3 regions of the Robertmurraya sp. GLU-23 genome follow, and region 3 is predicted to be linked to each of the others. Evidence: riboswitches for the same ligand, from Rfam matches in the RefSeq annotation. Region 3 holds a riboswitch; each other region holds the start of a gene.
What was found. Region 3 has a riboswitch for lysine ahead of ACVBAX_RS00500 (aspartate kinase). Riboswitches for the same ligand answer to the same signal wherever they lie in the genome.
Positions count from the first base shown of each region.

Region 1: it holds a riboswitch for lysine, as region 3 does, so the genes downstream of both, ACVBAX_RS14080 (amino acid permease) here and ACVBAX_RS00500 (aspartate kinase) in region 3, are expected to answer to the same signal.
Region 2: it holds a riboswitch for lysine, as region 3 does, so the genes downstream of both, ACVBAX_RS14705 (transporter substrate-binding domain-containing protein) here and ACVBAX_RS00500 (aspartate kinase) in region 3, are expected to answer to the same signal.

Region 1 is NZ_JBRKCV010000008.1:35,949-46,188, reverse strand. It holds gene ACVBAX_RS14120 (MFS transporter) at 1-272, opposite strand, end outside; gene ACVBAX_RS14115 (NAD(P)/FAD-dependent oxidoreductase) at 479-1,597, shown strand; gene ACVBAX_RS14110 (nuclease-related domain-containing protein) at 1,821-2,807, opposite strand; gene ACVBAX_RS14105 (cupin domain-containing protein) at 2,959-3,300, shown strand; gene ACVBAX_RS14100 (fatty acid desaturase) at 3,340-4,392, opposite strand; gene mscL (large conductance mechanosensitive channel protein MscL) at 4,649-5,038, shown strand; gene ACVBAX_RS14090 (DUF4395 domain-containing protein) at 5,524-5,958, shown strand; gene lepB (signal peptidase I) at 6,134-6,673, shown strand; lysine riboswitch at 6,755-6,935, shown strand; gene ACVBAX_RS14080 (amino acid permease) at 7,049-8,473, shown strand; gene ACVBAX_RS14075 (amino acid ABC transporter ATP-binding protein) at 8,612-9,355, opposite strand; gene ACVBAX_RS14070 (amino acid ABC transporter permease) at 9,374-10,057, opposite strand; gene ACVBAX_RS14065 (amino acid ABC transporter substrate-binding protein) at 10,072-10,240, opposite strand, start outside.
Region 2 is NZ_JBRKCV010000008.1:166,021-176,260, forward strand. It holds gene ACVBAX_RS14665 (FkbM family methyltransferase) at 1-672, opposite strand, end outside; gene ACVBAX_RS14670 (hypothetical protein) at 1,212-1,445, shown strand; gene ACVBAX_RS14675 (DUF3231 family protein) at 1,705-2,253, opposite strand; gene ACVBAX_RS14680 (sigma-70 family RNA polymerase sigma factor) at 2,491-4,551, opposite strand; gene ACVBAX_RS14685 (hypothetical protein) at 4,774-4,971, opposite strand; gene ACVBAX_RS14690 (hypothetical protein) at 5,157-5,957, shown strand; gene ACVBAX_RS14695 (amino acid ABC transporter ATP-binding protein) at 6,029-6,763, opposite strand; gene ACVBAX_RS14700 (amino acid ABC transporter permease) at 6,784-7,527, opposite strand; gene ACVBAX_RS14705 (transporter substrate-binding domain-containing protein) at 7,589-8,425, opposite strand; lysine riboswitch at 8,531-8,713, opposite strand; gene guaD (guanine deaminase) at 8,904-10,240, shown strand, end outside.
Region 3 is NZ_JBRKCV010000001.1:98,327-108,566, forward strand. It holds gene ACVBAX_RS00470 (TetR/AcrR family transcriptional regulator) at 1-17, shown strand, start outside; gene ACVBAX_RS00475 (enoyl-CoA hydratase) at 48-821, shown strand; gene ACVBAX_RS00480 (electron transfer flavoprotein subunit beta/FixA family protein) at 922-1,695, shown strand; gene ACVBAX_RS00485 (electron transfer flavoprotein subunit alpha/FixB family protein) at 1,745-2,722, shown strand; gene trxA (thioredoxin) at 2,939-3,253, shown strand; gene uvrC (excinuclease ABC subunit UvrC) at 3,372-5,144, shown strand; lysine riboswitch at 5,209-5,389, shown strand; gene ACVBAX_RS00500 (aspartate kinase) at 5,506-6,735, shown strand; gene ACVBAX_RS00505 (YslB family protein) at 6,807-7,259, opposite strand; gene ACVBAX_RS00510 (succinate dehydrogenase cytochrome b558 subunit) at 7,588-8,196, shown strand; gene sdhA (succinate dehydrogenase flavoprotein subunit) at 8,266-10,026, shown strand; gene sdhB (succinate dehydrogenase iron-sulfur subunit) at 10,029-10,240, shown strand, end outside.

The DNA of each region.
Region 1 (10,240 bases), on a different contig from region 3:
AGATAAATAAATCGGCGCCCCTTACTTTCTAGTGCATGCCCAGCGTAAGGTCGAATTAGAAGGGCCGAGAAAGTAAAGATTCCCACAACCACTCCAATCAGCTGGTCATTTCCACCTAGGTTTTCCACAAATAATGGAATGGTGGGTAATGTCATTTGAAAGCCAAGGAAAACAAAAAAGTTAGATAAGCAAATCAGAATAAAGTCTCGAGTCCATATTTTCTCTTTCCCTTTTTCAGAAGGTGGAGCTTGTTCCGCAAGAGGTGTGCTCATAACCATCCACTCCCATTCAGGAATATCCCGTTTCTATAATTCATTCGTTAACCTAAATATATGTACATTTTTACATAAAAATGGTGATAAATCTATTATAGACAATGACTTTTCGATTTACTATCCTTTTGAGTTACACAGGATTTGAGCTGATAAAGAACGTTTAGTAATATTAATGTTATTACAATAGGAAATAGGTGTTCATGATGGGAAGAATGATTGTATTAGGATCAGGAATATTAGGTGCTTCGGCAGCTTTTCATTTAGCATCAAAAGGAGTAAAAGTGATCCTTGTTGACCGTGGTGAGGTGGGACAAGCAACGAATGCGGCCGCGGGAATTATATGCCCATGGATTTCGCAAAGGCGAAATAAGGCATGGTATGAGTTAGTGAAGCACGGGGCGCGTTATTACCCTGAGTTAGTTGGAAAATTATCCTCTTACGGAGTAGGGAATACAGGATATCGAAAAGTTGGAGCCTTAAGCCTTCATACAAATGAGGAAAAACTGAAACAAATGGCAGATAGGGCCATCAAACGGAGAGAGGATGCACCGGAGATCGGTGAGGTGAACATCCTAACTTATGAAGAAACAAAGAAGTTGTTTCCTCCCGTTGCAGAAGGATATGGAGCGGTCTATGTTTCCGGCGGAGCTAGGGTAGACGGAAGACTCATAAGGGATGCATTAGTAAAGGCTGCGGTTCAGCTGGGGACGGAATACGTTCGTGGGAATGCTACACTCCTATGTGAGGATAATGGTGTGAGCGGCGTGGTCGTTAATGGAGAGCGGTTAGAGGCTGATGGAGTGCTTGTCACCACAGGAGCTTGGGCACGAGAGGTGTTGGAGCCTGTTGGAGTGAATTTTCAAGTTTCGGGCCAAAAAGCACAGATTGTTCATTTAGAGTTACCGGGTGTGGACACATCCGATTGGCCGGTTGTTATGCCTCCGAATAATCAGTACTTACTAACGTTTGAAGAAGGTCGCGTCGTTGTCGGGTCTACACATGAAGACAATAAAGAATTTGATACGAGAGTCACAGCTGGTGGCTTAAATGAAATGATCGGAAAAGCATTGGAGTTGTTTCCGGACTTAGAGGAAGCAACGGTTGTTGAAACGAGAGTGGGCTTTCGTCCATTTACCCCCGACTTTCTACCAGTGATTGGGCCGGTTCCTGGACTGAAAGGTGTTTTCGTCGCAAATGGACTGGGAGCTTCTGGCCTGACGAGCGGCCCGTTCTTGGGTAGCGAGCTCGCAAAACTCGTTCTTGGAGAGGAAACCGTTCTTGATGTGAGTCGCTATTCGGTGGAGGGGGCGATTGGGGATTAGAAGTTTGGGGGGCGGAAATAAGTTCTGGGAAAAAGTTGCCTGGCGCGCAAATAAGTTCCCAGGATCGCAAATAAAATGCCTGGCGCGCAAATAAGTTCCTAGGATCGCAAATAAAATGCCTGGCGCGCAAATAAGTTCCCAGGATCTAGGATCGCAAATAAAATTTCAGAATCGCAAATAAATCCTGAGAATCGCAAATAAATTCTCAGGATCGCAAAAATCCTTACTTTTTCTCAGGGAAGAACTTCATTTTTTTCGGAAAATGATACTTTTTTCCTTTGAGGGTTCCACTTTCAGATAAATGTAGTGATTTTAAGAGGCGACTTGCGACAAAAGGAGAGTCAATTTGAAGGAAATCACGACATTTTGCATTTGTTATCGTAGGGGAGATTAGTAACCAATAATCATGCAACGCCTCAAGATGTGCTAGGCGATCTGAATGGCCACAGTTCATGCATGTCCAGCGACCTTTTTTACGCTGCATCCTAAATAATTGACAGCTAGGACATTGAACTCCTTTTACAAGTTCATCTGCTTGAATTTGGAATTTCTTTAACACATCGTATTCCGCTTCTTTATGGTCCTTTAATAATTTTCTACTTAATTTCTTAAGTTGTGAGGTTTCCATCATCTCCGTTTTATATTTGGACTGTAGCTCCGTTAATCGTAGAGGGAGCTTATTTGCGTGAATGACTTGCTTAAAAAGATAAGCTTTTCCGGGATCTGTACTAATAATAGTAGATGAATTACTAACTACAATTAGGTATTCCACCGGCATGCTATAACCTAGTTGTTGAAAGAGCCAATCTCCCATTAGAGATTGGTGCCTACGTGCTTGGGCTATTGGGTCTGGGAAAGCTTCCTTTTTGTCATTCCATGTGCGAATAAGTTGACCGAATTGAGAGTCAAAATGAATTTCTCCGATAATGTTCTTGGTTTCAATGATTAATGCAAAGGTAGGAAAAAGGATGAGAACATCCATCTCAAATATAGATTCATGTTGTTCGAGGCGAAGGTTATGAAAGAGATAGGAGGTTGGGGGAAGTTGGTGAAAATAATAACAGAGAGATCGTTCACCATAATAGCCGGCTTTTCGTTTGGCTAAGTCAGCTAGTATCTGTGGATACTGATGATGAGTAGACAATATTCTTTTTTCTAAACACTGTACCGCTTGAAGCTTTAATGGAACCGTTAATTCTTTTACAATCAATTGGCATCTTCCTTTCTATTAGCATCATCTATGCATTCGACAAAATCCCCCTTTTTTCCTCTACCGTTTTCTCAAAAAGATTGATTCAAATCACATCAAAATATTACGTAACAAGATATGATTGATTCATATAGAAGGAAAGGAACTGATCATGATGCAAAAACAAAGCTTATCTACTTTTATCACATATAATGAAGAAAAATTTACGAAACGAATTATTTTTAAAGAAGGGGAGAGTACGGTATTCGTCTTAAACTTTTCGGGAAATCAAGCACTGCCTGCCCATAAACACCCTGGAACAAATGTGTTCATTCAGGTGGTAGAGGGAGAAGGAACCTTCCGTGTGGATGGAGAAAGTTTGGCTGTATCCAAACATGATGTGATTCATTTTACGGGGGAAGAGGAAATGTCTTTCGTGAATGGTGGGGGAAATACAAGCTTGTATGTGATGCTAAACAAGATTCCAGATGAAAGATATGTAAAAGAAATCTAAAAAAAATGCTCACCTAACCAGGTGAGCATTTTACTTTATTTATTTCTCGTCAGCTGTAGGGTGCTTTCCGCTTAAGTGCAGGCTAGCTTTTCCTTCTTCGAGAAGATGTTGAATGTCTTTGAATTTTACAAAGCGCTTATTTTCATCATCAAATAATTTGAAGTGAATGGACTCAAGACTTGTACCTAGAGTAACGGTTGTTGCTTTTTGTAATGGTGGCGTTGATTCATGTGCTTTTTCTAGATTGTAGTTCGGAACCTTAGGTGCTAGATGATGCACATGGTGAAAGCCGATGTTTCCAGTTACCCATTGCAAGATCTTTGGAAGCTTGTAATAAGAGCTTCCTTCAACAGCCGCCTTCACATAGTTCCACTCTTCTTCGTGTTCAAAATAGCTGTCTTCATATTGATGTTGTACGTAAAATAACCAAATTCCTAATGCACCAGCAACAAACAAAATAGGAGCGTGGACAAGAAGGAAAGCTTTCCAGCCAACTAACCAAATCATAAACGCATACAACACAACGATCGCAATATTATTGAAATAAGTGTTGAGACGCTCTTTACGTTTTGCATCTTTTACATTAATACGGTTGGTAACAAGGAACAAGAATATCGGTCCTAGAACGAACATAACAAACGGATTACGGTACATTCTGTATTGAAGACGTTGAGTTGGTGTAGCAGCTAAATACTCTTCAACTGTCATGACCCAAATGTCACCAATGCCACGCTTATCTAAATTTCCACTTGTTGCGTGGTGGATATTGTGGCTTCTCTTCCACTGTTCATAAGGAAACATCGTTATAATCCCACTGATGTTTCCGATTAGGGCGTTTGCTTTACGATTTTTAAAGAACGATTGGTGACAGCAATCATGGAAAATGATAAAGATTCGAATCACAAATCCAGCCGCAACAATAGCGAGTGGCAACGTTAGCCAATAAGAAATTGAAAGACTTGCGTACGCTAAGTACCATAAACCAAAGAAAGGAATAAATGTGTTTATCATTTGTTTTATACTTTTACTTATATCTGACTTTTCAAAAGGGACAACGCTTTTTCTTAATTCAGCCGTTTTTTGCTTGCTCATAAAAGCCTCCTACAAGGTTTTGAATTTATCTACTGTTATTGTAGTGTTTATGAGCTGGTCATGAAAAGGCATAAATGTATAGAGTAGGACATGACAAATGTCATGTTTCAAGAAAAATTTCAAAAGAAATGACTGGAAAACCCTATAACAATTCGAAAAATGTAGACATCTTCGTTTCATGAGCATAATTTTACATACGTTCCCTAATTCAAGATATACTAGTCTGTATGTATACATTTAAATAGGAGGACATAAAATGTGGCAGGATTTTAAGAAGTTTGCTTTAAAAGGAAATGTGATTGACCTGGCTGTCGGGGTAGTTATCGGTGGGGCCTTTAGTAAAATTGTTAGCTCGCTTGTAGACAATATCCTTATGCCGATTGTAGGGCTTTTATTAGGGGGCTTTGACTTTACAAAGCTCGAATATACATATGATGATGCAACCATTAAATATGGTCAGTTCATACAAAATGTCGTTGATTTCTTTATTATTGCTTTTTCCATTTTCCTCTTTATAAGATTATTACAGAAGTTTAGAAAGAAGCAAGAAGTAAAATCGGAAGTAAAGGCACCAACAACGGAGGAAAAATTGCTTTCGGAAATTCGTGATATTTTAAAGGAACAACAGCAACAAAAGGGTGTGTAAAAAAGAAGCGCTATGTCGTATTAGCATCATTATTGGTATATAAAAATAGGAAAACTCGCCAAATTGGCGAGTTTCTTTATTAACATAAAAGTTGCTGACTCCTGCATCTAGGTTCAAGTGGGGGCCTCACTTATCGGTTGGGGGAGCAGGTTAAGCACCGGAGCGGATAAATAGACGGAACATTTCCGTTTAAACTAGTAACTATTACTAAAGAAGGCTTCAATAGACGGAGAGATTCCGCCTATTGACTTTAAAACTTCGAAAATGGGGGATTTTGCTTTGCATAATCGGAAAACCTCCTCTTATTTACTACGAAACCTACGCCATTTTGCATTTAACCGGAAAACCTCCGCTTATTTTACAGAAAAGATTTAGGCCAATTATCATTTTTTCCTTCTATTAGTGTCATCCTAATTTGTATACAAATGCCTGGATATTCGGTAAAATAAATTACCAACTAATCCTATAATAAAGGTGTGATATAGATGTCAGCTAACGTCGTTCGTACGATTCCCAAGCCACTTGTGCAAATCAACCAGTCGATCATAGTCCTCTCCGTTATCCTTACATGGGTGACAAATATGGAATGGATTTTATTGATTCCTCTACTTTCAGGTGTATGTGGAGTTATTTTTCGTATCAATCCAATCATGGAGGTAGCGAAGCGGTTTTTAAAAAGGGAACCATCAACGTACCTGCAAGAAGATTGGGAGCAGCAGCAGTTTAATCAAAAAATCGCCATTCTATGTTTAGGGGCAGGTTTTATGGGGTTTGCCTTTAATCTGCCAGTGGTAGGATATATATTTACAATATTAGTCGCGATTGCTGCGACCGTTGCCCTTTTAGGTTTTTGTATTGGTTGCTTTATTCATTATCAATGGAAAATGTATCAATACAGAAAATTGAAGAGTCAGCAATAAGGATAGATGAGAAGTCAGCACTAGTGCTGACTTTTTTATTTGGCATTTCCTAGATATTTTTGGTGAATCTTGTCTAACGATTTATGGGCTGAGAGTGAGCTTTGGTAACCGTGGGTAATAAGTGATTATGATAAAATGTAAACAAGTTTATTACATAAAAAGGGAGCAGAATAGGATGGGAGAAACTAAGAAGAGGCAAGAAATAATTAGCTGGGGTAAATCGGTGTTTATTGCTTTCGCTATCGTAGTCGTCGTTCGTACATTTGTCTTTGCTCCTTATATTGTGGATGGTGCCTCTATGGAACCAACTCTTCACGATCAAGAGAAAATATTTGTTAACAAAGTCAATACCGACAAAATTGAACGTGAGGACATTGTGATTATTAAAGGAGAAGGCGAAAATTACGTCAAAAGAATTATTGGCTTGCCTGGTGATATGATCGAAATCAGGGATGATCAGTTACTAATCAATGGCGCTGTTCACAGCGAAGAGTATTTAGAGAGTAATCGGGAGCAGGCGCATGAACAAGGTAGTGTGTTAACGGGAGATTATGGGCCTACTATGGTTCCGGAAGGTCATTATTTTGTATTGGGTGACAATCGACTTCGCAGTATGGACTCAAGGAATGGTCTTGGTTTTATTAAGAAGGAAAAGATTGTCGGAGTTAGTGAGTTTGTGTTTTATCCGTTTAGTGATGTTCGAACGGTACAATAGCAATTAATCCCATTGACATAAAAACGCTCATGAATTATTCTAGTAAAGCATTTTAAATTAAATATGATCCTCATCAGCTCAAGATGAGGTAGAGGTTGCGAAAAATATTAGTAGGTTGGATGAGAGCCAGAGGAGCTCCATGATTTCAGTTGAAAGGAATTTTCGCCGAAGCACTATAATTCTCTGACTATAGTAGCTGGGACTACATCGAATAGGTGTAGGACTGTCATAGCTCGAAAAGCTATGTTGAACTATCCATTTGCCTGATGCGTTTATTGTAAAGCACACTGTACTCACGTTTTGGTGTGTTTTTTTATGTTTATTAGGGCCTCTATACTTGAGAGATGGGGAAGTATAATAGAAAGGAATATTATCATGGGAAAACAAACGAAGTTAGGTTTATGGATATTAACGGCATTAGTCGTTGGAAATATGGTAGGTTCGGGTATCTTTATGCTGCCACGTTCACTATCAGAAGCGGCAAGTCCGGCGGGGGTTATTCTCGCTTGGTTATTTACAGGAGCGGGAGTGTTAGTAACTGCGCTGGTGTTTGGGAATTTAGGAATGAGAAAGCCAAATTTAAATGGTGGACCACAAATTTATGCGAAAGAGCTTTTTAAACCAAATTCTAGAGGGTCTGTTCTTTCTGGGTTCATGGCGACTTGGGGTTATTGGATTGGTAACTTAGCGGGGAATATTGCGATCATTACAACATTCGCTAGTTATTTATCAACGTTCTTTCCAATTTTAACGAGTCAGGCTGAGTTATTTACCGTTGGTTCGTTTATTTTAAAGGTTGGTAATGCCTTAACTTTTGTGGTTTGTTCGATTTTATTATGGGGAACTCACTTCATTATTTTACGAGGGTTAGAAAATGCAGGGAAGTTAAACTTCATGGCAACAGCTTCTAAAGTGGCAGGTTTCTTCATCTTCATTATTGTTGCGTTGTTTGCATTTGAGGCTTCGCATATGCTTCCTATGGTTGAGCCACGTTTCGATGAGAGTGGGGCAACGGTCGGACTGATGGGTCAGATTAGCAATGCAGCGGTTGCTACCCTTTGGGCGTTTATCGGTGTGGAATCGGCGGTTGTTTTTGCGGGACGTGCCAAGAAGCAAATTGACGTCAAGCGTGCAACGATTCTAGGGTTGTTCATCGCGTTAGCCATCTATATTGGAGTAAGTACATTAGTGATGGGCTTACTAAGCCAAGAGGCGTTAATTGCGTCGGACAAGCCATTAATTGATGCGATTGTCTCCGTGCTTGGACCTGTTTCTGGAAAAGTGTTAGCAGGTATTGGATTAATCAGCTTATTTGGTTCTACCATTGGTTGGGTGATGTTAAGTGCAGAAGTTCCGTACCAAGCAGCGAAGCAAGGTCTGTTTTTACCTTCTTTCTTAAAGGAAAATGAGAAGAATATTCCGGTGTTATCAATGATTATCACAAACTCATTGGGACAGTTATTTATTTTCTCAACGATTTCAAATTCCATCTCTGCGGCGTTTGACTTTGTTATTTATATTGCAACCTTATCTTACCTGGTTCCGTACTTCATTGCAGCTGTATTTCAGTTAAAGCTAGTGATCACAGGTGAAACGTATGAAGGCCAAGCAAGATCAAAAGTGGTGGACGGTGTCATTGCTTTACTAGCGACCTTATATTCAGTATGGGTGATCTACGCGGGTACAGCAGACATCAAAACCTTCATGTTCGGAGTGGCTCTCCTTGCAAGTGGAATCTTCTTCTACGGCCCAGTAGCAAGAGCACACAAACAAAAACCAAAAACCAAAAAAGCAGCCTAACGGCGGTGACAACGGCGGTGACAGACACCACCAAAAGACAAATGAGGCCAAAGTGTCCACGGAGGGTGTCTGTCACCGCTCGTGGACAAAAAGGGGTAGAGTGTCCTTCTGGGAAGGACACTTTACCCCTTTTCTTGTTCAACGTGCGACTTTATTAAGAAACTGCTGCGTTCTTGGGTTGGTGGAGAGGGTGAAGATTTCTTCTGGTGTTCCTTTTTCTGCAATTAGTCCTTGATCCATGAAAATGACTTGGTCTGCTACGTCTCTAGCGAACTCCATTTCATGGGTAACAACGACCATCGTCATTCCTTCTTCAGCAAGATCCTTCATGACTTTTAACACGTCACCAACAAGCTCCGGATCTAGCGCCGAGGTGGGTTCGTCAAATAATAAGACTTTCGGATCCATCGCCATTGCTCTGGCAATCCCCACACGTTGCTGCTGGCCACCTGATAATTGATGAGGGTACATTTCCGCTCGGTCGCTCAGTCCAACCTTGGCGAGTAAATCGAGAGAACGCTTTTTGGCCTCCGATTTTGAGCGTTTTAACACCACGACCTGTCCCTCCATTACGTTCTCAACAACCGTTAAGTGTGGAAACAGGTTGTACGATTGAAACACCATGCCCGTTTGTTGACGAAAGAGGGTCATTTGAGTCGGTTTTAGCTTCGTTCCTGATTGAAACTGAAGCTCTTTCTCCCCAATCGTAATCGACCCTTGGTTTGGAATCTCCAATAAATTCAGACAGCGTAAAAGGGTGGTTTTCCCTGAACCAGAAGGGCCAATAATTACAGCGGTTTTCCCCTTTTCCACCTCTAAGTCAATTCCTTTTAAAACATCAATCTCTCCAAAGCTTTTATATAAATTTTCTAGTTTAATCATCGCCAATACTCTCCCTTCCTACTTGGCTACGCTACGGTCAAAGCGACGTTCGAGCATGGATTGAGCATAGGACAGTACCGTACTGAACATTAAATAAATAAAAGCTACCTCAATATAAAGCCAAAGAGGTTCATACGTAGCTGCAGCCACCTGTTGTCCTTTTTGAAACATCTCTGTAACCGTGATCGTTGCAGCAAGGGAAGTGTCTTTTACCAGGCTGATAAAAGAGTTTCCAAGTGGTGGAACCGATACTCTAATGGCTTGTGGGAGGATGATTCGTCTCATGGCTTGTGCCCGAGTCATACCAATCGAAAAGGCTGCTTCCCACTGTCCCTTAGGAGTAGACAGGATCGCGGCACGAATAATTTCCGAGCTATACGCTCCTTTATTTAAGGTAAAACCAAGTACGGCAGCTGGGAATGGATCAAGCGTAATTCCCACACTTGGAAGACCGTAAAATAGGATAAATAATTGAACAAGTAACGGTGTACCCCGAAAGATCCACACATAAAATTTTGCAATCGCAACGAGAGGTTTAATCCCTGATATGCGAGCTATTGCTGTGAAAAACGCTAATATAAGACCAAGTGTAAATGTGATTAGTGTTAATGGAACCGTAAAATATAAACCAGCTTTTAAAATAGGAAAAAAGGAATCGCTAAGGATTCCTATAATTCGTTCCGCTCTTTCATCTAAGACCATTTCAATTCAGTCCTTTACTTCAATACGTCTTCGCCAAACCATTTAGTTGAGATTTCAAGGTATGTTCCGTCTTCGATCATGTCAGCTAATGCGCCGTTCACCGCATCAACTAGCTCTTTGTTATCTTTACGGAATAAGAAGGCATTGCTTGTTACATCTGCTTCTTCATCCACCTTTTTAATC
Region 2 (10,240 bases), on a different contig from region 3:
AAACAGATTGGTCATTCCTTTTAATACTAATGTCTCATAACCCTCTACATCTACTTTAAATAGGACGGTACTAAATGACCTCTGCCCAGAAAATAGAGAGTCTATTTTAACCGATGTAACCGAAACCTTTTCAATCAAGTTATGTGAGGGAATATAGGTAGCAGAGGAGGTGCCAGACCAATGCTTATCTATAAAAAAAACCTTATCTTCACCATCCGTATCTGATGCAATAGCGTTGATGATATGGATTTGTGATTTATTGGGATGTTCTTCTTTCGATCGGTTTATATATTCGAGTAAAGTGGAGTTTGCCTCAATTCCGTAAATAGCTGTGTTGGATGGGTAGGTAGCAGAAAAGATACACTCCCCATAATTAACTCCAACATCTATAACAAGATCTGGCTTAAGCTTATTAACAGAGTTCGCCCAAAAATTTGATAACCTTTTTTGAGTAACTCCATTTCCAATAAGTAAGGCTCTTCCTCTATTTTCTTTGGGATTTACATAAAGGCTATGGGAACATGACAACTTTATTTTTTCTGGTAATTTGTTTATATTTAACGTTTTATACTTGAAGAAGATACCCAAATCAATTAAAAACTTCCATGTCCTCGGATAGTTTTCCCACATTCCCATAAGTAATGGCTTTCGAATAACTTCTTTAATCTTCATGTATGGCCTCCCCTTTAATAATCCGTTTCTTATATGATTCTTAAGAAAAATAAAAATTCCTTTAAAGAGTATGTTTCTTAATGGTAAATTTACATTCAATATAAAAAGACGCCTCCTAATTAAAGTAAGCAAATCATAACCCCAATCCCATAGTGATTGGGGCTTTAATAAATCTTATTAAATCAACGATTATTTGAATTATTCTACATGAATTAACATAACAGTTATCCGTCTAAATCTCAGTATGACAATATCTATTGTCAATTGTTTATTAGAGTGCGAATTCTTCTGTTAAAATACTCCTGTTTTGAATAAACCACTTATTCGGACAACAATAGGCAATTTCCCGTTCTTCCTGTCCGAATCTACTTCGTATTCGGACAACAATAGGTAATTTTACATATGAAGGCTTTACCCAATACAGCAAAACCCCTGTTACCTTTATTTTACAATTAATATGATAGATAAACAAAAACGGATGTATAAAATCTATCAATCTGGAAATAATAAAAATATAATTATATTCGGAGCGTGATTGTATGCTGAAAAAATATTTAGAAACTCGTGGTATTAATAAGGAAACCATCTTAATCTCCCCCATAACGGGTCGTACGTTTTCCATTGAAAGATTAATAGAAAGTCTAGAAAAGAAAGGCAACGAGGAAACTTTCCTTCATGTTCTTAACATCTTGCCATTTAGAAACGATACACAATTACTAATTAACTATTTATCGGGAATTGGAGAAGGCTACTTAAGAAAAATTGCTTTGTAAGTTCTTTTATTTTCGCAGATGAAATACACTCAGCAAAAGAGGTGCAAGAGCAATCGTTGTCTTAATAAGTCTTACGTGGCTAAATAGATTTTAAAGCTGTCGACAAACTTCGGTGTTTTAAGTTTGTCGACAGCTTTTATTTCGGTTGCCTTAGGAATTAGGAGAGTTTCCTGCTCTTTGTCTTTCATCCCAGACCCCTCCTTATAGAATTCATAATAGGTTCTCCAGCTTATTTTAATAAGTTAGTTAAGTATAGTTTTTATGGTGCACCTGGAGGATAGTAATATGGAGGTACCTTTAACCACCCTCGCTTACGCATAAGTGTTTTTAATGTATTTCCAAACATTGACCATTCTAAATAGTATTGTAACCACATAATCCCTACATCACTACGAACAGAATCAGCTTGGCCTTTAGAGCATGCTTGTAAACATATAACAATCTTAAAGGCTACTCCATTGGCCAGCTCATTATCCGTTAACTTTACACCTAAAGGAATATGAGTGGGATGAGAGTCTGGTTTGGATGATGTCACATCCGGTAAAGGAATTCCCTCTCTTCTCATAAACTTACTTAGGTTTTTTACTTGAGTCTCACATATTTTAATCAAATCATTCAGCATTTCCTTCATTTCATCATCAACTGTTGTGTTTAATCCCATTTCTTCGTAGCGTATGAACTCTTCTACCATAGTTAAATAAGTCCAACAGTCTCCAGCCTCAATAATATGTAAGGGTGATTTAGGTTCATTAGTTGTATCTATTGATATTTTTAGAGCGTTCCAAGCTGCCTCAAAAGGATTAGACATGAACACACACCTCCATACTTTTATCTTTCCAATTAAATTGAAAAGCATGTATATTGAAAGTCTGTTTTTTTTAAGCTAATATGCACCTTTAATACATTTTTCATAAAGATAGTACAAGCAGCAAATGTTGTTTGAATGCGCAGTCATAATTGAAAGTATATCTTTAACGACTTAAGCTTAATACATGGACCCCTTTTTTTTGGTACCATTTGTGATTAAATGGATACATTTAATATGTTATTCCAACGAGATCTTCACAATATCATTCAAATATTTCATTGTATTATATCCATAAATATCAATTCTTTTAGGGATCATGTTGCTGTCGTCTAACCTTATGGTTTGGACGGTTTCAAAATGACGGGGTTGCTCAATTTCTTCATAAGAGAAAGGGGTGGTATTCATGTCGTATATTACCCCATTCTTGTCAACTAGAACTCCTTCTGTTTCCATGCTCATTGACATAGCCATACTTTCATCTTCCCCAACAATATTGATTTGAAGTGACTCATATGCCCGATTCTCAACTTCATAATTACTTAAAACAATCGTCGTAGGCACTCCCACTTCTACTTTATCGATGCTGATCGTACTTCCTGCATATTCAAAGCTTTGAGGATATGGCTGAGCCATATCAAGTTCGATGCTTTTATCGTCTTCCATTGTCAAATATGCAGATTCCAGTTGAACGCTCATTTCTTTTGGTTCTTCTCCTAATAGAGAATCAAATTGCGCTTGGAAGGTATACCAATTCATGTCAGGCTGTGAATTCATTGGAATCCCTCCAAACATATCTATTTTTACGATCTTATTGTTGACTTCAAGGTCGTTAAAATTAAGGAACTCTATCCGTTTCTCCGTCTGCTCTCTATTAATGCTATATTGTAAAGAAGTTGCCGTTGGTGCAACGATTAATTTCTCAAATCGAACAGGAATCCCTTCGATATGAGTTTGTCCACCTAATGTATATTCCTTGGAAGGTTGTTTGGTTACTGGGATTTCGAAGTTCCATTCCCCTGTTTGATATTGATTGTTCCCGTAGCCCCAATATTGACTCTCCACATAGGCATCTCGATTGATCTCTAGAAGCTTATTGATCTTCAAATGGATGGTCTCGTTATCCTCCTTAAGTGGTAGTAAACTAATTTTCCCCTGATAAACATTCTTTTTCCCTTTATTTACATCCGATTCAAGATCAGGCGGAGAGTATTTCGGATAGGTATCATGGTTCATGATTTTATATGTGTTCTCCACAATAACCCCATCATCATAATTCATAAAATATTGATGATCTTCATTTGTATCTTCTATTTCATAAAAAACTACCGTCTGAATATCATCAGCTACCACGCCTTTAATCTCCACAATCACCCCGTCACTTTCCGCCTCCAGGTCTACCCTTTGACCCAGACCCTGTTGTAAAAAGGCACGCAACTGCTCATCTTCTTCGGTCCATGTATAATAGAGGTTGGAGAACAAACCGGTAAAAAAACCTATACCCATCAGCACTGTGAATACACTTGCAAAAACGAGCGCAACTTTTTTACGTTTTTTGTTCTTTTGTCGTCTGCGATTCTCCTTTTCTGCTAGTCTCCCTTTGACATTCTCCATGAAATCTGATGGTATATGAAAATCGCCCATCCGATCGGCATGGTTTAATAGCGATAACCTGACATCCTGAAAGGTAGCTAAATCCTCCTGACATTTTTCACAGTGATAAATATGCACTTCAAAATCGACCCTTTTCGGCCGCTCCATCGTTCTTTCTAAATAATCAATGTAATCCTTATGGTACTCTTTACAGCCATTAAAGGATTCTTCACTCTCCGTTTGTCTAAGAGATCGGATTCCGGAAAACAGACGACCTTTTATCTGATCCACTGAAATTCGGAGAATGCTTGCTGCTTCCTCCTGAGAAAGTCCTTTTACATATCTAAGGACCATGGCATCTTTTTCATCACCATTTAGTTGGTCAAGTGCCTTAAGTAACTCCGGACGAGGATCCCTTTCCTCTCGAGCCTGTATGCCATTATCCTGGGAAAGCTCTCGGCAGTTTTGTATGAAAAGGGATGTAACCCACAAATCGAATGATGATTCATGTTTAAATCGAGACCATTCCTTATGAACGTTTAAAATAGACCGGTAGAATAGCTCTTCTATTTGGTGCTGTTGATTAAGATAGAACCGCCCTAGCGTATAGAATGAATGCTTATGCTGCTCGAACCAATCGATAACTGGTTCAATGCGTTTTTCTCTTATCGTAGTGATAGAAGTGGAATCTAATTTTGTCGGGATCATATTTGCCCCCCTCTAACAATTTTTGGAATACTATATTCTTATTCTAATTCTTTATGGTCTATATATCTATTTGAAAAATGATATTCCTAGATCTAATAAGCACATTTATCCTACTTAATGTGAAACGAAAAAAAATTCAATCAAACGTTTGATTGAATTTTTTTTACTATTTAGGCGCGTCGTATGATACTGGAACCGGTCCCATATTACTTGTGTCCCTGTTCAATCTTCCTCAATAACCCTAGCCACATCTTTACCGCAATTTTTACATTTACCTTTTAACACAATACCGAAATCATGCTCTTCTATTAAAAAAGCAGTAATCGTTGTTACATCTGAGCAATTCCCACACCAAACATTACTTAGTAGACTATTTCTTATCTCTTTTGGAATGGAAAGCCATTTTTTATTTGCATCCATCTGTAAAACCCCTTCTATAATTTTTTTACCATTACTTAATTTAGACAAAATAGAATCAACGTAACGTAACTCTCACTACATTCTACTCCAAAACTGTTCAAAAATCCGTCACAAATATCCAAAAACCACCCTGTCCTTTTGAACCGCCCTTCTCTATATAAACAATGAAGGGACGGTGCCAAGGAATGAATTTGAAAAATGGCGGTATTGAACAATTCGAACAGTATTCTCAATTTTCTTCTTTAAAAGAATTTAATACTCATATGGAAATGTGGTTGGCTGTTCACAAGGATGATTTTTCTAAGGGAGAGCGAGTTGGCTTAAAGCGACTCGTTCGTTTTGCTGCGAAAATCCCTGGCGTTTGCAATGCCAAAATTGGGACCGTATTAAAAGCAATTTATGAGGAACACAACGGGTACGGTATCTCACGATCTACTTTCAAGCGAATGATTCAAAAAGCGATTGGTTTAGGACTATTGATCGTTCATGAAACCGAAAGAAAAAATGGTTCTCAGTCTAGTAATTTGTATGTATTTCAACCTTTTCCTACAAATGAACTACCTAAGGAAGATAATTTGAACCACCATAATAAAACTAGTAATCCTTCTAAAACTAAAAATATAAAGATTAAAGAACGTAAAGAAATGGATTCATCCGAACCTACAGAGAATACGGATAACAAGCCTCTTGATTTCACTTACACAAGTGACCGAGTTCCTTACTCCTTCTCTCAAGTCGTCAGATACTTCTTTCCAGAAGCAAAGCAGATTGAAGAATTCTGGAGAATGGCCCAAATTTCTGCCTATCGAAATAACTTTGAAAGCCAAACAGATCTCGTGATAAATATGGCCGTTCACTCCTTTAAACAAATGATTAGTAAGCTCAAAGGAAGCACCATACAAAAACCTATTGCCTATTATTACGGAATCCTGAATAAAAAGTTTGAAGAGCTTTATTTTGAAGAGTTATATGAATTGGGGTTTTGAGAGTAGTTTTCTAAATGAAAAAAACCTCCAATTGCTACTATAACAATTGGAGGTGCAGTTAGTATAATTGCTTAATTTAATGTACGCTTCAAGAATTCTCTTGTGCGTTCTTGGGTTGGATTAGTGAAAATCTGCTCTGGAGTGCCTTCTTCGGCAATCACTCCTTGGTTCATAAAGACCACTCGATCCGATACTTCTTTGGCAAATTCCATTTCATGCGTCACGATCAACATCGTCAGACCAGATTCTGCGAGTTCCTTCATGACTTTGAGAACTTCCCCTACCATTTCTGGGTCAAGAGCAGACGTTGGTTCATCAAATAGCATCACATCTGGGTCCATGGAAAGGGCTCTAGCAATGGCCACACGTTGCTTTTGGCCACCCGATAGTTGTTTGGGTTTTGCGTTAATATATTTATCCATTCCAACCACCTTCAAGTACTTCATCGCTACTTTTTCGGCTTCTTCCTTGGAGCGTTTGAGTACTTTGACTTGTCCTACCACACAGTTCATTAGAACATTGTGATTGTTAAAAAGGTTAAATTGTTGGAACACCATACCTAGATGCTGTCGGTAAGCCGCTACATCATGCTTGTCATCTAGTATATTTTCGCCATGATAAATAATTTTTCCGCCGCTTGGTTTTTCTAAAAGATTCACACAACGAAGAAGAGTGGACTTACCAGAACCTGAGGAACCGATAATGGTAACTACTTCTCCTTTGTTCACTGAAAAATTAATGTCTTTTAATACTTCATGAGTTCCAAAGGATTTGTTTAAATGCTGAATATCAATAATCTTTTCCAAATTCTCTCCTCCTTCTCTCATTACTTTTGAGCCACTTCTATTTGTGTTTCGTTAACAATCATCGTATAGCTTTCAGAGCCATCTAATTTCTTTTCAATATATAGCAAGATTCTTGTCACGATAAAGGTCATCACAAAATAAATCAGACATGCGACGAAGAACGATTCAAAATATCTAAAGTTATTGCCTGAAATCGATTTGGTAACGAAAAATAATTCGGTCACGGAGATCACATTCAGAACGGACGTATCTTTAATATTAATAACAAATTGATTTCCTGTGGCAGGTAAAATATTTCGAATGACCTGTGGCAATACCACATTCCACATCGTTTGTAGATGATTCATTCCGATCGCATGTGCGGCTTCAAACTGTCCTTTTTCAATCGACACAATTCCACCACGTACAATTTCCGCCATATAAGCTCCTGTATTGATCGATACGACAAAAATAGCCGCCACAAACACATTCATATCGATACCGAATGCCATGGCAGATCCATAGAAAATAACCATGGCTTGTACAATCATTGGTGTTCCACGGAAGAATTCTATATATATGGAAATAATTAGGTTAATCACTTTTAAAAGTATCTTTTTCCCGCCACGTTCCGGCATAGGAATCGTTCGTATAACGCCTGCTAATAATCCAATCATTGCTCCAAAAATCGTTCCAACCAGAGCAATCAAAAGGGTTAACCCAGCACCACGAAGGAACATAGGCCAGTTTTCCGCAATGATTTTAATAACCCACTCAAGGCTCATTATTTCTCCTCCTTACCGTATAAAACCGACTGTATACTTATATACAGCCGGTTCCTGAATTCTATTTTGCTGCTGGTTGATTCGTAATAGCAGCATCCATGATGCTTGTTTGTTCTTCCTCTGAGATACCTGCTAAAATTTCATTGATCTTTTCTGTTAAATCACTGTCTTTTTTCAAACCAACAGCGATTGCTGTATCATCTTCTGATGTTTCGAAACCATCTTCAAATTCAACCATTACATAGTTTTCATTGGCTGCTGATGCACTAACTCCTTCTGGACGTTCTGAAACGTAACCATCAATGATCCCTGATTCTAAAGCAACTCTCATGGCCGGGAAGTTGTCCATCGCCGTTTTCTTGTTTACACCTTCGATTTGATCAATCACATTGTAGTGGAATGTATTTAATTGAGCTGTGATCTTCGCACCTTTGAAATCTTGGATCGAAGTAGCATTTTCATACTTGCTGCCTTTTTTCACAACCATTACTAAATTTGACTTGTAGTAATTATCCGTAAAGTCGATCGTTTCCTTACGCTCAGCTGTTGGTGACATTCCAGCAATAATCGCATCAATTTTACCTGATGTTAAAGCGGGTACTAAGCCATCCCACTCAGTTTTAACAATCACTAATTCTTTACCTAAACCTTCAGCGACTTTCTTAGCGATTTCCACATCATATCCACCAGCATACTCTGCAGAACCATCAATTTTAACTCCACCGTTAGAATCGTCGTTCTGAGTCCAGTTAAAAGGAGCATAACCCGCTTCTAAACCAACTTTAAATGTATTATCCTCTGATGATCCAGAATCAGAACCATTACTTGATCCACATCCGGCTAATAATAGAATCGATGAAACTAATAAAACTATGAATAATGATAACTTGTTTTTCATGATGTCTTTCCCCCTGTTATTTTATCGTACTAAAACAAAAAAACGACCTGAGATAAACTCAAGTCGCGTTATGCATAGTTGTCCTAAAGTCCCCTCTTTTATCCCAAATGAGATAGCACAACTCAATAAACGACTAAGTTTATCAAGACAGTCCTGCAGCTCTTAACTACAGACCCAGCATGTAATACTCGAGAATATTACAAACTTCGGCGACATTTCCTTCTCCTTAGCATCACTGCTTCTCAAACTCCACTAAAGACTGTTAAATATCGCGCCTCTACCCCACTGTAAAAAGTGAGGTCTTATTCAATTATCTTCTTATACTACAATACTATCTTTTAGTTCGTCAACTAGGTTTTTCTGGTAAGGTTCTACTTTATCAATAGATCATTTACTCTTATAAAAAATGTGTTTAAAATGGACTACGTTTTATCATTCCGTTACAATGGCCAATGTAGCGAACATTAGGAGGGTGTTTATGAGTACATATACGCATGTTTTTCACGGAACTGCTTTTTCTAGTTTTTCTCCTAAAAAAATTAATACATTAAAAAATTATTTATTCTTTGTGAATTCAAATGGAATGATTGAAAAAATGGTTGGACCTGAACACGAGGAATATCAATCCTTGTTAGCGGACTACCAAGGGCAGGAGAACTTTCATCAGTTAGCAGACGGGCAATATTTCCTCCCCGGTTTTGTGGATTTGCATGTCCATGCCCCACAATGGGCGCAATCAGGGACAGCATTGGATATTCCCCTCTACGACTGGCTTCACACGTATACATTTCCTTTAGAGTCCAAATATACAGATTTAACTTTTGCCCAAACAGTCTATGAAGATCTCGTAAATACACTACTTGCCAACGGCACAACGACAGTCCTTTACTTTGCAACCGTCCATAAAGAGGCAAGTCTATTATTAGCGGAAATATGTGCAAAAAAAGGACAGAGGGGTTTAGTAGGCAAGGTTGTCATGGATGATCCTGAACAAAACCCTGACTATTATCGGGATGCAGATGCCAAAACCGCGATAGCTGATACAGAGGAGTTTATTTTAGCAGTGAAGGAGCTAGCTAAAACAGTTAAACAAGGTGTGTATCCCGTTGTGACTCCTCGCTTTATTCCAAGTTGTTCGGACGAAGCACTTAAGGGCTTAGGGGAACTCGCAGCTAAGCATGATACACATGTTCAATCGCATTGTAGCGAAAGTGACTGGGCTCATAACTATGTACAAGACCGTTTTCACAAACATGATGCATTTGCCTTGCATGATTTTGGATTATTAGGTAAGAAATCTGTAATGGCTCATTGTAATTTCTTAGATGACAATGATGCAGAGCTTTTTGCTAAAACAGGAACAGCGATCAGCCATTGTCCATTGTCAAATGCCTACTTCGCAAATAGCGTGATCCCGATCAAACGTTTTCAGGCTATGGGTATTGATGTTGGATTAGGAACCGATATCTCAGCTGGCGCGACTCCTAGTCTTTATGATAATGCCAAGCAGGCGGTGGTCTCCTCTAGAATGCTAGAAGACGGGGTAAATCCGGCTCTTCCTGCCGAGGAACGGGGTGTACCAAATTCCCGCATTTCCATTCACGAGGCCTTTTACTTGGCTACAGCCGGCGGGGGAGAAAGCTTAAGCCTACCCATTGGGCGAATTCAAGAAAACTATGCATGGGACGTACAAATCATTGATACGAAATTACCAGCAGCCTGCCTGCCCATATTCGCTGAAAATGAAGAGTTAGATGATATTTTCCAAAAAATAATGTATCTTGTCCGTCCTGAACATATTCGGGAAGTTTGGGT
Region 3 (10,240 bases):
GGTGTGGAAAGAGATAATCATTATTATATGAATGAGGGGGAGAACTTATGGGTTTTTTGCATTGGTCTCATGAAGAGTTCATTGCAACAATTAAAATTGAACGTCCTCCAGCAAATGCGTTATCATCTCAGGTGTTAAAAGAACTATCGGATATTCTTGATGAAATCGAATTTCATCAAGATATCCGAGTCATTGTATTGCGTGGTGAGGGAAGATTTTTCTCAGCAGGGGCAGATATTAAAGAGTTTACAACTATTTCAACCGGGGAGGATTTTGGCAATCTCTCCACTCTTGGTCAAGATTTGTTTGAACGAATGGAGCGTTATCCAAAACCAATTATTGCGGTAATCCATGGGGCTGCTTTAGGCGGAGGACTTGAGCTGGCAATGGCCTGTCACTTTCGATTAGTTACAGAGAATACAAAGCTGGGATTACCGGAACTTCAACTTGGATTAGTACCTGGTTTTGCAGGTTCGCAACGATTGCCAAAATACGTTGGAACAGCTAAAGCAGCAGAAATGTTATTTACAAGTGATCCGATTACGGGAGTGGAAGCGGTTCAATGCGGACTAGCAAATCATGCCTTCGCTGAGGAAGAGCTATTAGAGAAATCATACAAAATCGCCAAAAAGATTGCTAAGAAAAGTCCTATAGCACTTAGCGCTGCGATTGAACTCCTTAATTATGGAAAAACAAATGAGTTTTACTCAGGGGTTAAAAAAGAAGTTGAGCTATTTGAAAAAGTGTTTCTTTCTAAAGACGGGCAGGAAGGAATATCGGCGTTTCTCGAGAAAAGAGAGCCAAAGTTTACAGGGGAATGACAATAAACTCACAGCAGTTGCTAAGTGGGCTTCATTTTTCAAATAAATTTTCTTAATTTTTAGAACCAATTAAATGTTTAGATATATAGGAGGGGAACTTATGAATATTTATGTTTTGTTAAAGAGAACGTTTGATACGGAGGAGAAAATAACGATTGCTGGAGGAAGAATTAATGAGGACGGTGCCGAATTTATCATCAATCCGTATGATGAATATGCAGTTGAAGAAGCCATTCAAGTTCGTGATGCACATGGTGGTGAAGTAACAGTTATATCTGTTGGTAGTGAAGAATCGGAGAAACAGCTTCGGACAGCTTTAGCAATGGGAGCAGATAAAGCGGTACTTGTAAATATTGAAGATGATGTTGAAGCTTCTGACCAGTATACAACAGCCAAAATCATTGCCCAATACTTAAAAGATCAAGAAGTTGATTTAATTATCGCAGGGAATGTAGCTATTGATGGAGGTTCAGGTCAGGTCGGCCCACGTGTGGCAGAATTACTTGAAATCCCTTATGTAACAACTATTACTAATCTTGACATACAGGGGACAAAAGCGACGGTAGTTCGCGATGTTGAAGGCGATTCAGAAGTCATTGAGACCAGTCTTCCCCTATTAGTAACGGCACAACAAGGATTAAATGAACCAAGATATCCTTCTTTACCTGGAATTATGAAGGCGAAGAAAAAACCGTTAGAACAGTTAGAATTAGACGATCTTGACCTTGAAGAAGACGATGTTGAGGCTAAGACGAAGACAATTGAAATTTATCTACCACCTAAAAAAGAAGCTGGTAAAGTGTTAACGGGTGACTTGAACGATCAAGTTAAAGAGCTTGTAACTCTACTTCATACAGAAGCAAAGGTAGTGTAATCATTCTTTTCATACGAGCGGAATTAAATTTTTGCAGGAGGGGAACTTGATGGCTAGAAAAGTGTTGGTTTTAGGGGAAGTTAGAGACGGAGCATTACGTAATGTGTCTTTTGAAGCATTGTCTGCGGGTAAGACAATTGCCGAAGGTGGAGAAGTGGTTGGTGTTTTAATTGGAGAAAGTGTAAGCGCTTTAGGACAGGAGTTAATTCAGCATGGAGCTAGCCGTGTGGTAGTGGTTGAACATGCCGATCTTGCTCAATATACATCTGATGGTTTTTCACAAGCATTATTGGCCGTGATTGAAGAAGAAAAGCCAGAGGGACTTGTGTTTGGACATACGGCATTAGGGAAGGACCTATCTCCAAGAATTGCTGGGAAACTGAATTCTGGATTAATCTCAGATGCAACAGCTATTGAAGTAGCTGGTGGAAATGTTGTATTTACTAGACCAATCTACTCTGGTAAAGCTTTTGAAAAGAAGATTGTGACGGATGGAGTTATTTTTGCAACCATCCGACCGAATAACATTGCTGCACTTCAAAAGGATGAATCACTTTCAGGAGAAGTCAATTCATTAGCTGTCGATATAAAAGGTTTACGTACAATTATTAAAGAGGTTGTACGAAAAGCTAGTGAGGGTGTAGATTTATCAGAAGCAAAGGTTGTTATTGCGGGTGGACGTGGTGTGAAGAGCGAAGAAGGCTTTGAGCCTTTAAAAGAACTGGCTACCGTACTTGGAGGAGCAGTTGGAGCTTCAAGGGGTGCATGTGACGCAGAGTACTGTGATTACTCCTTACAAATTGGTCAAACAGGAAAAGTTGTGACACCGGACCTTTATATTGCTTGCGGAATTTCTGGAGCGATTCAGCATTTAGCTGGAATGTCTAACTCAAAGGTCATTGTGGCTATTAATAAAGACCCAGAAGCAAATATTTTTAAAGTGGCTGACTATGGAATTGTCGGAGATCTGTTTGAAGTGGTACCACTTTTAACAGAGGAATTTAAAAAAATGAAAATCAATGCGTAACGGGCAATGAGCGGTTTATAAGAGCCGCTCTTTCCTTTTTCATGCTGTTTCGACAAGAGAATATCGTTTCATAAAATGGGCAAATTACATAAGAAAACAGCTGCAAGACATATTATTAGCATCGACTGAAAAACGGTGATATACTGACGTTAGTATTTTACTACTAAAAGGCAATCGAGACATATTTCTCGAAGCAATACTTAAGGAGGCATGAAAATGGCTATTTCAAATGCAACAGATCAAAACTTTTCAACAGAAACTGGTTCAGGCCTAGTGCTTGCAGATTTTTGGGCTCCATGGTGTGGTCCATGTAAGATGATTGCTCCTGTTCTTCAAGAGCTTGATTCAGAAATGGGAGACAAAGTCAAAATCGTTAAAATCGATGTTGACGAAAACCAAGAAACTGCAGCAAAGTTTGGAGTTATGAGCATCCCAACACTTCTTATCATGAAAGATGGCGAAGTAATTGATAAAGTTGTCGGCTTCCAACCGAAGGAAGCTTTAGAAGAGCGCTTAAACTCTCATCTATAAAATGTGTAAACCACTCGATCCTGAGTGGTTTTTTCTTTTCCAGTGGGCTCCTACTATATATCCCCTCAAAAAAACTTTATAATAAAATCAGAGTGTTTTGTAGTTGGAGGTGTACCTTTTGAATGAGATGATAAAAAATAAACTTGCTTTATTACCTGATCAGCCTGGATGTTATTTGATGAAGGATCGGCAAGGGACAATTATATATGTTGGTAAAGCGAAAGTATTAAAAAATCGTGTCAGGTCGTACTTTACTGGATCTCACGATGGAAAAACGCAAAGGCTCGTTTCTGAAATTGAGGATTTTGAATATATCGTTACATCGTCCAATATTGAAGCACTAATTCTCGAGTTAAATTTAATAAAGAAACATGATCCTAAGTACAATGTGATGTTAAAGGACGATAAAACATATCCTTTTATTAAGTTAACTGCAGAAAGGCATCCACGCCTGATTACAACTCGTAAGGTCAAAAAGGACAAAGGGAAATATTTTGGTCCATACCCGAATGTGTCTGCTGCGAACGAAACAAAAAAGCTTTTGGATCGAATCTATCCTTTGAGAAAATGCTCAACATTGCCTGATAGAGTATGCTTATATTATCATCTTGGACAATGTTTGGCTCCTTGTGTAAAGGAAGTAAAAGAATCGACCTACAAAGAACTTGTAGAAGAAATTACAAAGTTTTTAAATGGTGGTTATAAGGACATTAAAAAGGACCTTACACTTAAGATGCAAGCTGCTGCAGAAGAGCTTGATTTCGAAAGAGCAAAGGATTTCCGCGATAAAATAGCCCATATAGAAGCAACAATGGAAAAACAAAAAATGACAACGACTGATTTTACTGACCGAGATGTGTTCGGCTATTCGGTTGATAAAGGGTGGATGTGTGTTCAAGTATTTTTTGTTCGCCAAGGCAAGCTCATTGAGAGAGACATTTCCATGTTCCCTATTTATGGAGAAGCAGAAGAAGAATTTTTAACGTTCTTAGGTCAATTCTACGATCAATCCAGTCATTTTAAACCAAAAGAGATACTTTTACGGGATGAAGTAGATCTAGAATTAGCGGGACAACTTCTACAAACAAAGGTATTGCAGCCGAAACGTGGACAGAAGAAAGACCTAGTTGAGTTAGCTACAAAAAATGCAAGCATTGCTCTAAAAGAAAAATTCTCTCTCGTGGAGCGAGATGAAGAGAGAACGATTAAAGCAGTCGAGCAACTTGGAGAGCAACTGGGAATTTATACTCCTCACCGAATTGAAGCTTTTGATAACTCAAATATCCAAGGAACAGACCCAGTATCGGCAATGGTTGTATTTATTGATGGGAAATCAGCAAAAAGAGAGTATCGAAAATACAAAATTAAGTCTGTTGAGGGTCCTGATGATTATGAATCGATGAGGGAAGTCACAAGACGCAGATATTCTCGTGTGCTTAAAGAAAACCTCCCACTTCCTGATCTAATTATGATAGATGGTGGAAAAGGACATGTAGAAGCGGTAAGAGATATTTTGGAAAATGAACTTGGTTTAGATATTCCGATAACTGGGCTCGTTAAAGATGATAAACATAGAACCTCACAGCTTTTATACGGGAAGCCATTAACGGTCGTGCCGCTTGAACGGAATAGCCAGGAATTTTATTTGCTTCAAAGAATTCAAGACGAAGTGCATCGTTTTGCCATCACGTTTCACAGGCAACTTCGAGGGAAAAATGTGTTTCAGTCGATTTTGGATGATGTACCGGGAATCGGTGAGAAAAGGAAGAAACAATTATTAAAAGCCTTTGGGTCGGTAAAAAAAATGAAGGAAGCACACAAAGAGGACTTTTTATCTATTGGACTTCCACAAAATACAGTAGATCTGTTAATGAAAAAATTACAAGAATAGCATTGTCGTCACTAGGAGGCTGTGCTATAATTAGGAAAATTTTATATTAATCACTTAATCGTTAAGTGAAGGTAGAGGTGCGAGCACCAATAGTAACAGCTTTGAGAATACTGAGATTCGATGAGAAGCTGTGAAAGGGGATGTTCGCCGAAGTGGATAGGTCTCTGAATTGCCGTATCTGCTGGTCCTGTATTGAATAAATACTGGATTGTCAAGACAGTATGTCTTGGAGAGCTATCTCACTGTGTATAAGTCCGTATTTTTGTACGTTCATTCACGCAGCCATGAGATATCTCTCATGGCTTTTTTTGTATTTTCAAAAAAGGCACATGAAAGAGATGAAAAGAAAGTAGGGGTAAATATGGGATTGGTTGTCCAAAAGTTTGGTGGTACATCGGTAGGAAATGTTGATCGTATTAAGCATGTAGCCGATCGAGTAATTGAAGAAAAGATGCGAGGGAACGACGTAGTAGTCGTTGTGTCTGCAATGGGGAAAGCAACAGACGAATTAGTGGGTCTAGCAAATCAAATCTCAAGCCGTCCAAGCAAACGTGAAATGGATATGCTTCTCACGACAGGTGAGCAAGTCACGATCGCATTATTGTCGATGGTGTTAATAGAAAAAGGCTATGAAGCAATATCCTTTACTGGTTGGCAAGCAGGAATTGAAACAGAGGCAGTTCATGGAAATGCTAGGATTTTACACATTAATACAACTAAAATTCAAACTGAGCTACATAAAGGGAAAATAGTAGTCGTAGCCGGCTTTCAAGGAATCGCGATTGATGGGGCGGTGTCAACTCTTGGTCGAGGTGGATCGGATACAACAGCAGTGGCATTAGCAGCCGCATTAAAAGCTGATAAATGCGATATTTATACCGATGTAACAGGTGTATTTACAACAGATCCACGTTATGTGAAAGAGGCAAGAAAGCTTAAGTCTGTTTCTTATGATGAAATGTTAGAGTTAGCTAACTTAGGTGCGGGAGTGTTACATCCAAGAGCCGTTGAATATGCAAAAAATTATGCGGTCCCACTTGAAGTGCGGTCAAGTATGGAGCGAGAAAATGGAACGATAATTGAGGAGGAAGTATCAATGGAACAAAGTTTAGTTGTAAGAGGTGTTGCTTTTGAAGATGAAATTACGAGAGTAAGTGTTTTAGGCCTTCCAAATGGATTAACAAATCTGTCAACGATCTTCACCATCTTAGCAAAAAATCATTTGAACGTGGATATTATTATTCAAAGTATGACGAATGAATCAACGACAAACTTATCTTTTTCTATTAAGAGCACAGATTTAGAAGAAACTATGGCTGTTCTACAAGCTAATAAAGATTCCTTGAAATATGCAAGTATAGAAGCAGAACCAAACCTTGCAAAAGTATCGATTGTTGGTTCAGGGATGATTTCCAATCCTGGGGTTGCAGCAGAAATGTTTGAAGTGCTAGCCGCAGGGGGGATTCAGGTAAAGATGGTAAGTACCTCTGAAATTAAGGTTTCTACAGTGATAGAGGAAGCACAGATGCTGAAAGCAGTTGAAGCACTTCATGAAGCATTTGAGTTGTCTGGAAAATCTGTTAAAGCATAGAAGCAGTGCGGTAAGTTAAAAAATGAGACAAACTAAAAAGCTTTCATAAAAATATGAAAGCTTTTTAAGTACTATTCAATAGAATCTTTTCTATCCCAACGTACAGTGAAGGAAACCGTAGCGAGCTTTTTCTTCGGGTGTTCATACGTTTCAGTAATTACCTGTTTTTGTTCTTCCATTTGTTGAGCCAAGAATCCTGCTTCCAATTGGAATTGACAGTCTGGATGCTCTTTAAAGCGATTTTTGATTAAGTCACTCGATAATTCAAACTCAAGCTCATTCTTTTTTTCAGATTTAATTTGTAGTGTGCCCCAACCTGCCTGTTGGAAAAAAGTAATAATTTCTTCGACCGACTGCAAAGGGTACTTTCTGGCTAAAGCCTTACCTGCCCAGTATAAAATAGAAGCTGTTTCTCTTCCAAGAATGTCTGGAAGAAGCACTTCTCTTAGTAATTCATATCCAAAGGCTGGAACAAGTGCAGGATCTGTGGCCGAAATAGGTTGTTCTAATTTCAATTCACTCAAAACATGTCCCCCACTTTCTATTATTCTATTATATACGTTTTCCGGGGAAATACGCATGAAAACAAAAAAAACTGATTTAAAAAATTTTTACATTAATTGTTATATCAATATAAAAGAAAGCGCTGTAAGATGTTTGTATATAAGCATTAATAGCGATATCAATATATTAAAAATATTTTGTATATATAGAGCATTTTATGTATCCGTTTTCTTGACGCTCTTTCATGTTGGGAGTAAAATGAACATGTCACATAATTGTAAAAATTATTGTAAAAAAAACGGATATTATTTTAGTCATTCCGTTTAATTTTTAAGGGGGGTAAAGTTCATGGCAGGAAACCGAGAGTTTTTTTATCGAAGATTACACTCGCTGCTTGGAGTCATTCCAGTTGGTCTATTTCTTGTGCAGCACCTTGTAGTCAATCATTTTGCAACTGGGGGGGAAGAATCATTTAACAAAGCGTCTCATTTTATGGAGAGTTTGCCGTTTCGATATGTATTAGAAACGTTCGTGATTTTTCTACCTTTATTATTCCACGCAATTTACGGGCTTTATATTGCGTTTACAGCAAAGAATAATACGAGTAATTATGGGTTTTTCCGCAATTGGATGTTCATGCTTCAGCGTATATCTGGAGTAGTAACACTAGTATTCGTAACATGGCATGTGTGGGAAACAAGAATTGCAGCAGCATTTGGTGCAGAGGTTAACTTCAATATGATGGAAAGCATTCTTTCGAATCCATTTATGCTCTGGTTCTATATCATCGGTGTGCTTTCAACCACCTTCCACTTTGCAAATGGACTATGGTCTTTCTTTGTAAGTTGGGGAATTACAGTTACACCACGTTCTCAACTTATTTCTACTTATGTTACATTAGGCGTTTTTATCGCCCTCTCCATAGTTGGTGTGCGCGCTATTTTTGCATTTATTTAATTTAATAGGTTCTAATTTTTATAGAAACGAACGGGATATACTTTGATATTAGTTAAGGAGTGACTCACGATGGGTAAAGGAAAGGTGATCGTAGTCGGCGGCGGTCTAGCTGGCTTAATGGCAACAATTAAAGTTGCGGAAGCAGGAAGTCCGGTCGAATTATTTTCATTAGTTCCAGTAAAACGTTCGCACTCTGTTTGTGCCCAAGGTGGTATTAACGGAGCGGTAAATACAAAAGGTGAAGGTGACTCTCCATGGGAGCACTTTGATGATACAGTATACGGCGGTGACTTTTTAGCGAACCAACCACCAGTTAAAGCAATGACAGAAGCCGCACCAGGAATTATCCATTTGCTTGATCGTATGGGCGTTATGTTCAACCGTACACCTGAAGGGCTTTTGGATTTCCGTCGCTTTGGTGGAACACAGCATCACCGTACCGCTTTTGCTGGTGCAACAACCGGGCAACAACTTCTATATGCACTAGATGAGCAAGTACGTCGCCACGAAGTAGCTGGTTTAGTTACTAAATATGAAGGATGGGAATTTCTTGGGTCTATTATTGACGATGAAGGGGTTTGCCGAGGAATTGTTGCTCAGAATCTCACATCAATGGAAATTAAGTCATTTGCAGCAGATGCTGTAATTTTGGCTACGGGTGGTCCTGGGATTATCTTTGGTAAGTCAACAAACTCAGTAATTAACACGGGCTCAGCAGCGTCCATTGCCTACCAACAAGGTGTGTATTATGCAAACGGAGAGTTCATACAAATTCATCCAACTGCGATTCCTGGTGACGATAAATTGAGACTTATGAGTGAATCCGCTCGTGGAGAAGGTGGACGAGTTTGGACGTATAAGGATGGAAAGCCATGGTATTTCTTAGAAGAGAAGTATCCAGCTTACGGAAATCTTGTTCCACGTGATATCGCCACTCGTGAAATCTTTCACGTCTGTGTTGATTTGAAGCTTGGTATTAATGGGGAAAACATGGTTTATCTGGATCTTTCTCATAAAGATCCAAAGGAACTAGACATTAAGCTTGGTGGTATTATCGAAATCTATGAAAAATTTATGGGTGACGATCCACGAAAAGTTCCTATGAAAATCTTCCCTGCTGTCCACTATTCTATGGGTGGTCTTTGGGTCGATTATGATCAAATGACTAATATTCCTGGGTTATTTGCTGCTGGAGAGTGTGATTATTCTCAGCATGGGGCAAATCGTCTTGGTGCGAACTCCCTGTTATCAGCTATTTATGGAGGCATGGTAGCTGGTCCAAAGGCGTTGGATTATATTAGCGGGTTAAGCAAGAACGTTGATTCTATTTCTTCTTCCCTCTTTGATCGTTATGTAAAAGAGGAAGAACAAAAGTGGAATAAGATCATGACTTTAGATGGTAATGAAAATGCTTATGTACTTCATAAAGAGCTGGGTGAGTGGATGACAGACAATGTAACTGTAGTTCGCCACAACGATAAACTATTAAAAACAGATGAAAAAATCGTAGAGCTACTAGAGCGCTATGAAAAAATTAATATTAACGATACAGCTAAGTGGAGCAACCAAGGTGCTATTTTTACACGTCAGCTTCAAAACATGCTTCAGCTAGCGAGAGTTATTACAATTGGTGCATACAACCGTAACGAGAGCCGCGGTGCCCACTATAAACCGGAATTCCCAGAGCGTAACGATGAGGAGTTCTTAAAGACAACCATGGCTCGATTTGTGGATGCGAAATCAGCACCACACTTCCATTATGAAGAGGTTGACACTGGTTTGATTGCTCCAAGAAAGAGAGACTACTCTAAGAAGAAAGGGGATAACTAAACATGTCTGAAAAAAGAACAGTCGTTTTTAAAATTACAAGACAGGATAGTCCTGACACGGCCCCTTACGAAGAAGAATTCGAGTTAGACTATCGTCCAAATATGAATGTCATTTCCGCACTCATGGAAATTCGTAGAAACCCAGTAAATAAGCAAGGAAAACATACTACTCCAATCACTTGGGATATGAACTGTTTAGAGGAAGTTTGTGGTGC